Regions from separate parts of the Slackia heliotrinireducens DSM 20476 genome, predicted to be linked through region 1. Evidence: predicted binding sites of a transcription regulator. Region 1 holds the regulator's gene; the other holds the start of a gene.
What was found. Region 1 encodes HrcA, which represses chaperone genes, less so after heat shock. Its sites were predicted from a motif close to TNTTAGCANNCNNNNNNNNNGNNTGCTAANA; they were not measured.

Region 1 (6,131 bases):
GAGGCAGGTGCAGATGTCGGCAGATGCGTCCGTCGGAGGCGGCCATCAATCCGATGAAGTCATCCGAGAGGGTATGCGGCTCGACCGAGGACAAGCGGAACCGCGTATTCGGCGCCGCTTCGAGCAGGCCGTCCAGCAGACGGACCAGATCGGCATCCTCCGTCCGGTAAGCTCCCAGATTGATGCCGGTCAGAACGATTTCCCGCACACCTCGGCGCGCATATTCGCCGGCTTCGGCAACCACATCTTTATAAGGACGAGACCACGCACGGCCTCGGGCCACATGCACGATGCAGAACGTGCAGGCGTTGTTGCAGCCGTCTTGGACCTTGATGCCCACGCGGGTCGGGAAATCCTCCCCCATGCGGAACTCGTCGCCGAACAGCGACCCCACCGCTCCGCCTTCGGCCACGGCGACGGGGCTTTCGCCCGACACGGCATGAGACACGTACGCAGCCATAGACCCCTTGGGAACCACGACTACGCGGCTGTCCATGTTGCCGTAAGTATCCGGGTCGATGGCGGCGGCGCACCCGGTAACCACCACGGTGCCCGATGCGTTTTCACGCAGCACGCGACGCACGGCCTTGCGGGTCTTCTTTTCCGCTTCGCCTGTGACAGTGCAGGTATTGACGATGACGAGGTCGGCGTCTTCCACGGGGACCGATTCGCCGCCATGGGCGACGAGCGATGCCGCGAAAGAATCGCTTTCAACCCGGTTGACCCTGCAACCCAGGTTGACGACATGGAACCTAGTTGAAGGCATCGCGCAGCTTCTGCAACGGCGAGCGCGGCGCGGCTACTTCCTCGCCGAACTCGCGGGCGACGTTCTCAAGCATCTCGCGCTGCTTTTTGGACACCTTCTTGGGGATGACCACGCCCACATGCACCAGCATGTCGCCGCGGGCATCACTGCGCAAGCGAGGCATGCCCATGTTGCGCACGCGGATGACCTGGTCGTTCTGGCAGCCTTCAGGGATATGAACCTTGACCTTCTCATCAGGCATGATACCGTCGATTTCGATGTCAGCACCCAGGATGGCCTGAATAAAGCTGATGTTGGCACGCGCGTGCAGGTTGTCCCCTTCACGTTCGAAGAACTCATGAGGTTTGATGCGGCACGTGACGATAAGGTCGCCGGGGCGAGCGCCGTGCATGCCCGCTTCGCCGAATCCGCCCACGCGCAGCTGCTGGCCCTCGCGGATGCCGGCAGGCACCTCCACGGTGACATGCTGGCGGTCGGGAATACGGCCCTGGCCTTCACACTCCTCACAAGGATGGTCGATGACCTGGCCGGTGCCGCCACAGGTGGTACAGGTGGATGCAGTCTGCATGTCACCCAGGAACGTGCGCTGGACCGTAACCACGCGGCCACGGCCGTGGCAGTCGGGGCATTCGACCTCGTGTCCGCCCTCGCCCATGCCGGAGCCCCCGCAGGTATCGCAGGGTGCCAGACGATCGTACACAATCTCTTTCTTGGCGCCCGTGGCGACTTCCTCAAGCGTAAGGCGCAGACCAACACCCATGTCGCGGCCTTCGCGTCGCACAGACGCCTGGCCGCCAGCTGCAGCGCCGCCGAAGAAGCTCGAGAACAAATCCCCCATGCCGAACAGGTCGTCAAGGTCCATGTACTGGTATCCGCCGCCTGCGCTTCCGCCCGCAGCACCCGGAATGGTGCCGAAACGATCGTACTGGGCGCGCTTCGAGGGGTCGGAAAGCACGTCGTATGCCTCGTTAAGCTCCTTGAACTTCTCTTCGGCATCGGGCTCTTTGTTGACGTCGGGATGCAGCGTTCGGGCCTTCTTGCGGAACGCTTTCTTGATCTCGTCATCTGTGGCGTTCTTGGAAACGCCTAGAACCTCATACAAATCCTGAGCCATGAAGCGAGTACCTTTCTACCCTACAAATCACGCAGCGCGTTTTTCGCAGCGCGCACAGCGTGTATGACAGTTGAATAATCCATGCGCGTGGGCCCGATGACGGCGACGATGCCACTGCCGGCACCCGTGCCGTACTGGGCTGCGACCACCGATACGCCGGAGAGCTCCTCCGTACCGTTCTCGCGGCCGATGCTGACCTTGAGGTCTTCCTTGGCGGTGTCGGCAAGAGCCCGGTCGAACATCTGCATGAGCACCGTGTCGTCCTCCAACACCTGCAAGACGGGCAAGGCCGTCTGGGCGTGGCTGAATTCGGGTTTGCGGAGCAGCGACGAGAGCCCCAGACGATGGGTTCGGGACGCGTCGCCTTGGTTGATACAGAGGATGATCTCCTCGATAATGGCGTGGGCCAAAGGCGATGCAAGCGTTTCGGAGTCGACCTGGGACATGCGTTTGCGCATGTCGGAAACGTTCGCTCCGTTCACAAGGCCGTTTATGGCATTCTGCAGGTGGGCCAGCTCGTCGGAGGGAATCTCCTCGTTGAACTCGACCGTGCGGTTGAACACCTGCCCGTCGTCGGTCACGACGACCACCAAAACGCGATGCGGCGTCATGGACACCAAGGACACCTGCTTGACCGACACACCGATGACCGATGGCGCAAGCACCACCGACAGGCAGTCCGTCAGCCGCGACAGCGCCGCGGACGTCTGGTCCATAAGCTCGTCCACCGCCGTGGCCGCCGAACGCAGCTCGTCGAAGGTGGAGCCGTCTACATCGGTGCCGTATTCGCGTTCGAGCAGCTCATCGACGAACGCGCGGTAGCCCGCATCGGTGGGAATACGCCCCGCGGAGGTGTGGGGCGAACGGATGTAGCCTTCGTCTTCCAGAACCGATAGCTCGTTTCTGACCGTAGCGGGAGAAACCCCGAGCTTATAGCGGTCGACCAGGGTGCGGGATCCGACAGGCTGGGCAAAGGCCACGTACTCTTCGATAAGCGCTTCGAGCACACGCTGCCTACGTTCCGAAAGCATCTGCGATCACCGTCCTTCCCTAGTCCATCCGAATACACGCATGACGAAAAAAGCCCTTCGGGCTTCTGTACGGTGAGATTTTAGCAGCCGAAACAGTCAAGTGCCAAAAAAGTGGCGAAAAGTTACCAGCCCGTCATATTGCGAGACGGCCCTAACGGCTCAAACGGCCCCTTTAACGGCCAGGCGCAGCGCGGTACGCCGCCTCGCGGGCACGCACGTCGGCCGCATCCACCAGTATCTTGTCCAGCACGCGGTTGAAATCATCCATGGTGACGCAGGAGTTCAAAGCGCCGCGGGCTTCGCGCACGCCAGGAACGCCGCGCAGATACCACATGACGTGTTTGCGCATGTAGACGATGGTGTTGCCCATGTATCCGTCCAGCATCGACGCATGGCGGCGAGCCATGGCGACGCGTTCCTCGTCGGTCGGTTCGGCAGGGGCGGGCTCGCCCGCCAAAGCCGCTGCGGCCTCTGGGAAAATCCAAGGGTTGCCTTGGGCTCCGCGGGCGATCATCACGCCGTCCACCCCGGTGGCGTCCACCATAGCGCGGGCGTCTTCGCCGCGTTTGATGTCACCGTTGCCGATGACAGGCACCGACACCGACCGCTTCACGCGTCCGAGCACATCCCAATCGGCATCTCCCGAATACATCTGGGCCGTGGTACGCCCATGCACCGTCATCCAATCGGCTCCGGCGTCTTCCATGCGTTTCGCGAAATCGCAGGCAACGTCCTCCCCTGCCGCGAAGCCCTTGCGGAACTTCACAGTCACAGGACAACTGACCTGGGATTTGATTTGACGGACAATCTGCTGTGCCACATCCGGGGTGTTCAACAGCGCCGAGCCGTCGCCTTTCTTGATTATCTTTCTGGCAGGACAGCCCATGTTCACATCGATGCAGACCAGCTTCTCGCCCAGCGAATCCTCTACCCACGCCGCTTCGCGGGCCATGGTATCGGGTTCGTGGCCGAACAGCTGCACGCCCACATGCAGCTCGTTGGGTGCGGTGTCAAGCAGGCGGCGGGTCTTCTCGTTGGCGAACGAAAGCGCCTTTGAAGACACCATCTCGGTGAATGTGAGGTCGGCGCCCATTTCGACGCAGATGCTGCGGTACATGACGTCGTTCACACCCGCCATGGGGGCGAGAACCACGGGAACGCGCCCGGCAGGTGCAAGGTCGCTAAGGGGCCAGCTCATAGATGCGTCCGTAGAGCTCGTTGCCCAGAAGCCAGCCGCCAAGCGTCGGCTTGTAGCGGTCGTCTTCCAGCTTGACCAGGTTGTCCTTCTGCAGGTCGCGGAACACCTGGAGCACTTTGGGCAGCAGGGTGGCGGCGGCCTTGACCTCGTCGACGGACACGCCTTGCGACATGCGCATCTTCATCATGAGGTCCTCGGCCATCATCTGGCGGCGGTTCAGGTCGTCCACAACGTACCCGTCCTGCTTGCGCATGCGGCGGGAATCGTTCTGGGTCATGGTCACGGCCGACACGCCAATGCCGTAGTAAGGCACGCCGGTCCAGTATTTCTTGTTATGCTCGCACTCGTACCCGTCAAGGGCGTAGCTCGCCACCTCGTAGCGGTGGAACCCCGCGGGAAGCAGCACGTTGGGAGCCATGCCCATCATGAGCGCCTCACGGTCTTCGTGGTCCTCCGGAATCTCGATTTCGCCGGCGTCCACCATGCGCTGCAGAGGCGTGTGCTCCTCAATGGTAAGCGGATAGATGCTGACATGCTTGACGCCCAGGTCGACGGCCTGCTGCACGCTGTCCAGAAACATCTCCGGCGTCTGGCCGGGGATGCCGCACATCAGATCGACGGACACGTTGTCGAAGCGCTCCTGGGCCATGGCGATGGCCTCTTTGGCGCGGGCCCCATCGTGGATACGGTCCATGCGCTTGAGCAGCTCGTCGTCGAAGCTCTGCACGCCGATGGACAGGCGGTTCACCCCCAGCGCGTAGATGTCGCGGATGAGCTCGGGCGTCACGCTTTCCGGATTGGCCTCCATGGAGCATTCCACCTCAGGCGTCAGGTGCATGGACACCCCGAGGGTGTAAAGCAGGTTGGACAGGTGCTTCGTGCCGATGTAGCTGGGCGTGCCGCCGCCGATGTAGACGGTTTCGATCTGCGAAAGGAAGCCCTCGCGGGAGGCATGGCGGATGTCCAGCACCAGGTTCTCGATATACTCGCCGATCTCCGGTGAATCCTTTGGGATAGCCCGCGTGGTGAAATCGCAGTACGCACAGCGATGCTTGCAGAACGGCAGATGTATGTAGAGCGCCTTGTAAGGATCGTACGCCATTATTCGTCAACTTTCAGAATGGCCATGAACGCCTCTTGCGGCACCTCGACGTTGCCGATGGCCTTCATGCGCTTCTTGCCCTGCTTCTGCTTCTCCAACAGCTTGCGCTTACGGGAGATGTCGCCGCCGTAGCATTTGGCCAGAACGTCCTTGCGCTTGGCGCGCACGGTCTGACGAGCCAGAACGCGTCCGCCCACAGCCGCCTGGATAGGCACCTCGAACAGCTGACGGGGAATGATCTCCTTGAGCTTCTCGCAAAGCACACGGCCGCGGTCATAGGCCTTGTCCTTGTGCACGATGAACGACAGCGCGTCGATGGGTTTGCCGGAAAGCAGGATGTCGAGCTTCTGCAGGGCGCCTTCCTTATAGCCCGAGAACTCGTAGTCCAGGCTGGCGTAGCCCTTCGTGCGGCTTTTCAGCTGGTCGAAGAAGTCCATGATGAGCTCGGAGGACGGGATTTCCCAGATCATCTCCACCGTGGTGGTGGACAGATAGTTCATGGTTTTGAACGTGCCGCGGTGCTCGGTGGCCAACGTCATGACGGCGCCCACATAATCCGGCGGCACCATGATGGTGGCGCGCAGGTACGGCTCCTCGATGTGCTCGATTTCGGAGGGGTCGGGCAGGTCCTGCGGCGAATGCAGGCTGAGCATCTCCTTGTTCGTCATATATACATGGTATTCCACCGAAGGGGCCGTGGCGATGAGGTCCAGATTGAACTCGCGCTCCAGGCGCTCCTTGATGACTTCCATGTGCAGAAGGCCCAGAAAGCCCACGCGGAAGCCGAAGCCCAGCGCATGGCTGGTTTCAGGCTCCCAGACGAGCGCCGGGTCGTTCAACGCCAGCTTCTCCAGGGCTTCTTTAAGCGGCTCGTACTGGTCGGAATCGATCGGGAACAGGCCCGTATACACCATGGGTTT
Region 2 (6,131 bases), 1.0 Mb from region 1:
TAAGGGCCGTTGCGCCCTGGCGCGTCATGAGTTTAGCCATGGCCACCGACGCGACCACAGGCACCACCTTGATGCCCGCCTCGTGCCATGCACCCATGAACTTGGAGGGATTGCCCGCCCCGGTGGTCACGACGTCGATGCGCTCCTCGGCCACGACCTTCGCGACCTCTTCTGCATGCGGGCTCATGAGCATGATGTTCACGCCGATGGGGCGCGATGTGATGGATCGGGCTATATGGATCTGCGCGCGCACGTGTTCGCCCGATGAGCTGCCTGCGGCTATGATGCCCAGCCCGCCGCCGTTCGACACGGCAGCGGCAAGGGTTCCGTCGGCGATCCAGGCCATTCCGCCTTGGAAGACCGGGTAGGTGATGCCCAGCAACTCGCAGATAGGTGAGGCGATCATGCGCCTACCCCTGCATGCCCTGCAGGAAGGCGTCCAGCTCGCCTACGGTACGAACCGCCTGGTCCAGCTCGATTTCGAAACCGAGAACATCTTCCAGCGCCATCATGAGCTCAACTGTGTCGAGGGAGTCGATGCCGAGTTCTGCGAACGTGTGGTCGGCGGTGATGTCCTCGGCCTTGTATCCCGTGCGCTCCGAAACGACCTGGGCGATTGCTTCAACGTAAGACATTGGGGTCTCCTTGCTCTTCTGATTGGAAATGCTTACGTTGTTCGATTATTCACTTCCACTGTTCCTCAGCAGGTCCATTAGGGTTCCTGTCGCGTTCCACTTCGAAGGTTTTTTATGGAGACGCCCCTTGCGAATGCGCCGTTGTTTGCGGGCATGTGACCTTCAGGGCACATGCCCGCACGACGTTTTCCGAGCACGCGAAAAGCGGGGCGCCGGAATGCATTCCCGACGCCCCGCATGCCACGAGTCGAAATATGGAGAGAAAGCCTACTTCATGAGCTGGGCAATCTCGTTGGCGAAGGCCACCGGGTCTTCCAGCGGCATGCCCTCTACCAGCAACGCCTGGTTGTACAGCACGTCGGCGTAAAGCTTCACCTTGTCGGCGTCTTCCGCCTCCTGGGCGGCCTTGAGCACCTCGAACACGGGGTTGGCTGCGTTCACTTCCAGCACGCGGGACGCGCGGGGCGCTTCCCCACCCTCGGGCACCGGCATGCCGGCGAAGAGCTTCTCCATCTCCAGGGACACGGGGCCTTCGGCGGTAATGCAGGCCGGCGCGGCCTCAGCAGTGGTCAGGCGCGTGGACACGGACACCTTCGTCACCTTTTCGCCCAGGGCGTCCTTCATGGCTGCGAACAGGGCTTCGTTGTCCTTGGCGGCAGCTTCCGCAGCGGCCTTCTCATCCTCGGTCTCCAGACCCAGGTTGCCGCCGGACACGTTCTTGAACTCCTTCTCCTTATATTGGAACATGGACTGCAGGCACAGCTCGTCCACGTCCTCGGCGCACAGCAGCACGTCGAATCCGCGGTCGAGCACGCTCTGGACCACGGGCAGCTTGGCCAGACGCTCCACGGAGTTGCCCGCCGCGTAGTAGATTGCCTCCTGGTCGGCCAGCATGGCGTCCACGTATTCGTCCAGCGTGACCAGCTTCTCCTGCTTGGCGGAGTAAAACAGCAGCAGGTCGGACAGGGTGGATGCGGCCTGTCCGTAGGTGGAGTAGATGCCGAACTTCAAATTGCGACCGAAATTCTTGAAGAAGCCCTCGTAGGCGTCGCGGTCCTTATCGCGCATGTCAGCCAGTTCGCTCTTGATCTTCTTCTCCACCTTTTTGGCGATGGCGCGCAGCTGGGTGTTGTGCTGCAGCGTTTCGCGGGAGATGTTCAGGGTCAGATCCTCGCTGGCCACCACGCCGCGGACGAAGCCGAAGTAATCGGGCAGCAGGTCTTCGCACTTCTCCATGATGAGCACGTTGGAGCTGTACAGTGCCAGACCCTTCTTGTAGTCGGGCGAGAACAAATCGTAGGGCTGGCGGCCAGGGATGAACAGCAGCGCGTCGTAGGTCAGCATGCCCTCGGCGTGCACCGACATGGTGCGCAAGGGGTCGACGAAATCGTGGAAGTCGGACTTGTAGAACTCGTTGTACTCCTCGTCGGTGACCTCGGATTTCTTGCGCTTCCAGATAGGCACCATGGAGTTGATGGTTTCGATTTCGGTGTAATGCTCGTGCTGCGGCGTGTAGTCGTCGCCGGCGTCTTCGGGCTTGGGCAGCGTGCGGGTCTTGGACACCTCCATGCGGATGGGGTAGCGCACGTAGTTGCTGTACTTCTTGATGAGCTCCCTAAGCTTCCATTCGCTCAGGAACTCGGAATAGGAATCTTCGTCTGCATCGTCCTTCAGGTACAGGATCACGTCGGTGCCGTGGTTCTCACGCTCGGCGTCGGCGATGGTGTAGCCCTCCACGCCGTCGGAAGTCCAGCTGCAGGCCTCGTCCTCACCGTAGCGCTTCGAAACCACGACCACCTTTTTGGCCACCATGAACGCGGAGTAGAAGCCCACGCCGAACTGGCCGATGATGTCCACGGCGCTGGCCTGCTCGCCTTCGGCGTTTTCGGTCTTGAAATCCAAGCTGCCGGAATGGGCGATGGTGCCCAGGTTCTTCTCCAACTCGTCCTTGTTCATGCCGATGCCCGAGTCGGACACGGTGATGGTGCGGGCATCCTTGTCGAAGGCCACGTCGATGGCCAGCTCGTCGGCGGACAGCTGCACGTCGGAGTCGGTCAGGCTGCGGAAGTACAGCTTGTCCACAGCGTCCGACGCGTTGGAGATGAGCTCGCGCAGGAAGATTTCGCGGTTGGTGTAGATGGAATTAATCATCAAGTCGAGGAGCTTCTTGCTCTCTGTTTTGAATTTACGCATGGCGGCGACCTTTCATATGTGCACATAAGTTGGCACTCGCGTTGTTCGAGTGCCAATCGTGATTCTAGTTCTCCAGCGTGCGGTGTCAACCCGAAGCAACGTCAGAAACCGTAATATGTTGACGCGCTGTAACCCGCGCCGCGAAGTTCGTGCAACCCTTGCCCTTAAAGTGCGGTTTAGGTTGATAATGGTTGTGACCGATTGAGGTTTGCAGCAGTTCGAACATCGCAGAAAGGCGGACAACATGGCTGAAAAGATCGTACAAACCGCAGGCCGCGAGCAGCTCGGCGAATTCGCGCCGATGTTCGCGCACCTTAACGACGACGTCCTGTTCGGAGAAGTGTGGAACGAAGACGCCATCGACGTCAAAACCAAGTGCATCGTCACGGTGGTTTCACTCATGGCGTCGGGCATCACCGATTCGTCCCTGACCTACCACCTGCAGAACGCGAAGGCCCACGGGGTGACCAAGGAGGAAATCGCCGCGATCATCACCCACGCCACCATGTATGTGGGATGGCCGAAGGGCTGGGCTGTGTTCCGCCTGGCCAAAGAGGTGTGGGACGACTAGGCGTTTTCGGAAGCGCCGTCGCCACGCGACATGGAAAAGCCGCCGCACCTTACCTATATATAAGGGAAGATGCGGCGGCATATCTGAGGCATATCCGGGTCGAAGGCGTATGACCTGGCGCTATGCCAGGCTGCACACCGCCTTCGGAATGTAGTGCAGCACTCGCTCGGCCGTCACGCAGAGCTCGCCTAAGGCCTCCCCTGCCAGCCGGCCTGCCCGCGCATGCAGGAACACGCCCAGCGAACAGGCGGCTTCGAGTGCCATGCCCGATGCGACAAAGGACCCGATGGTACCAGCAAGCACGTCACCCGTGCCGGCCTTCGCCAACGCCGGGGTGCCTTCCGTCACCACCAGAACGGTGTGCTCGTCGGATTCTTGCACGAAGCCGGGAACCGAGATGTAGGTGTCCGGCCCCTTCAGCACGCAGACCGCGCCGTAGGCGTTGGCGATCAGCGCCGCGGCCTGCGCCGGATCGGCCTTCGGGTCTGCGGCCGCGTACTGTTCGCCACGCTCGTGGACCCACTGCCACGAGGGGTCGGAGGTGTCGAAAAGGGATTCCTGCTCGGCGCAGCGCTCGGCCTCGGCCTTCAGCAGACGGGCCGCCTCGCCCGCATGCGGCGTGAGCACCGTGGGGAACTTGTTCTTGGCACGGGTGACCAGGGCTTCCTTGACGTCGGCCCGATTCATGAACGCCAGCGCTCCCCCGTCCATAACCAAAGGCACTTCAACCTGCAGCGCCGCCAACACCAGCTCGGCGGCTTCATCATCAGGAGACAGGCCGCAGCCGATGACCACTGCCTTCGGCTTGCCCGGCGCTGCCGTATGGTCGCGAGTCAGGAATTCTTTCGGCTTGCGGACCACGATAGAGGGCTGCTTCGCGCGGATGGCCCGAGCCGCATCTTTCCAGGTGTAGGTGGTGACGTAGCCCGCCGCAAGGCTGTTAGCAGCCAGCGAGGCCAGCACGCCTGCACCTGGGAACTCGGGGCCGCCCACGATGAGCTCGCACATGCCGCGGGTAAATTTGTTATCGTCGAATTTCAGATGTGGAAGGGCCGCTCGGGCGTCGGCCTCTCCGAACTGCTTCTCCAATACCATGAACGTTCCTTTCATACTCAAACCCACGTAACGTTCGTTCCCCGTTATACCACACCATGATATATGCTTGCTCGCTTCGTACGCATCGCGAGGCTCCGCGCATCGGCACAACCCAAGCCGAAAGACCGCAGCGCACGCCCGACCGTCTAACAACACTTTTCTTGCATTAGGCATCGCTTCGATGCTCTAACGACACTTTTCGGGCTTAAAGTGTCGTTAGAATCCTTCGCGACGCTCTAACGACAGAAAAGTTGCGTTAGAGCGCCTTCGCTCGGTTCTGTGTCGAAATAATTTGACAGAGGTGCGCCTCTCCGCATCCCCACCCGGTCGCCTCCTTCAGGCCAAAACCCCGTTTTCTGCCAGAAAAAACAAGTAGTGTACGACTTGGAGTGCGCTCAAGACTAACCACTGGAATGCCGTCGGAAATGCTTTACTAAAGCATCAGGTCAGAGACACCTGCATATTTCGGGACCGACACGTTCGCTTCCCAAGTCGTGCATTACTTGTTTTTTTGGCGGCTAAGGCCCATTTCGACGAAAGGAGTGGGCAGCGGGAGATCGCGAAGGCACGCGGGGTGGCTTCAATGTCGCGAACGGAGTGTCGTGCAACGAAAAACGCCGTCGCTGTGCACTTAGGGGGATAATCTGCACGACGAGCCCGCATGTGGAGGCATCTATCGCTGCGATGGACAATTTTATGCCACAGATTCGCATTATGTGTTTCTTATTTTTTCATCTGTCAGCCCCGAAAGCCTCGAAGAGAGCGTCGCGTTTACAGATTATCCCTCTAAGTGCACAGAAATTCAGATTCTCGTTGCACGAAGCCTTCGAAAGCCACTCTTGAACCCCGCCGCGCACGCCAAATGCAACGCGCGGAGGCCGATGTGACATCGGATATATGCCGACCGACATCTAAACGGTATAATACCGGGGCGACAACCCGAGACGAGGAAACGGCGGACCTATGAAGCAGTACGTAGTCGACGCATTTGCGCCCCGGCCTTTTACCGGCAACCCCGCTGCCGTGTGCGTGATGGATGCGTGGCCCACCGAAAAGTCCATGATGCTGCTCGCCCGGGAGAACAATCTCTCGGAAACGGCCTTCATCGTGGGCGGCAACGGACGCTACCACCTGCGCTGGTTCACGCCCGGCTGCGAGGTGGAACTGTGCGGGCATGCCACCTTGGCCTCAGCTTATACCGTCATGGAGCAGATCGAACCCGGCCTTGACGAGGTGCGTTTCGACACCTTGGGCGGCGAACTCGTCATCCGCCGCGACGGCGACGCCTTCTTGATGGACCTACCTACATATGAGCTGCGCGAGATTCCCGTGACCCACGAAATGACCACCGCATTCGGCGCACGTCCCAGCCGCGCCGTGTTGGGTCTGGACTTGATCTGCGTGTTCGACGACGAAGAGACCGTGCGCGCCATGCGCCCCGATCAGACGCTGCTCATGACGATTCCTGGGCGCATCCAGAACGCCACGGCCCGCGGCACGGACGTGGATTGCGTCTCGCGGAGCTTCTGTTCGAAACTTGCCATTCCCGAGGACCCGGTTTGCGGATCGGCCCATTGTCAGATTGCAGACTTCTGGTGCCGTGAGCTGGGCAAGTCCGAAGTCCTCGCCTATCAGGC

Region 2: the regulator HrcA is predicted to act here: its motif matches at 2,856-2,886, upstream of htpG (molecular chaperone HtpG).

The regions. Positions count from the first base shown of each region.
Region 1 covers NC_013165.1:1,173,500-1,179,630, reverse strand. Annotated here, with positions in the region: gene mtaB (tRNA (N(6)-L-threonylcarbamoyladenosine(37)-C(2))-methylthiotransferase MtaB) at 1-766, opposite strand, end outside; gene dnaJ (molecular chaperone DnaJ) at 753-1,880, opposite strand; gene hrcA (heat-inducible transcriptional repressor HrcA) at 1,901-2,911, opposite strand; gene dusB (tRNA dihydrouridine synthase DusB) at 3,084-4,109, opposite strand; gene hemW (radical SAM family heme chaperone HemW) at 4,093-5,211, opposite strand; gene lepA (translation elongation factor 4) at 5,211-6,131, opposite strand, start outside.
Region 2 covers NC_013165.1:130,313-136,443, reverse strand. Annotated here, with positions in the region: gene SHEL_RS00530 (nitronate monooxygenase) at 1-406, opposite strand, end outside; gene SHEL_RS00525 (acyl carrier protein) at 411-635, opposite strand; gene htpG (molecular chaperone HtpG) at 903-2,828, opposite strand; gene SHEL_RS00515 (carboxymuconolactone decarboxylase family protein) at 3,073-3,399, shown strand; gene SHEL_RS00510 (NAD(P)H-hydrate dehydratase) at 3,520-4,494, opposite strand; gene SHEL_RS00505 (PhzF family phenazine biosynthesis protein) at 5,458-6,131, shown strand, end outside.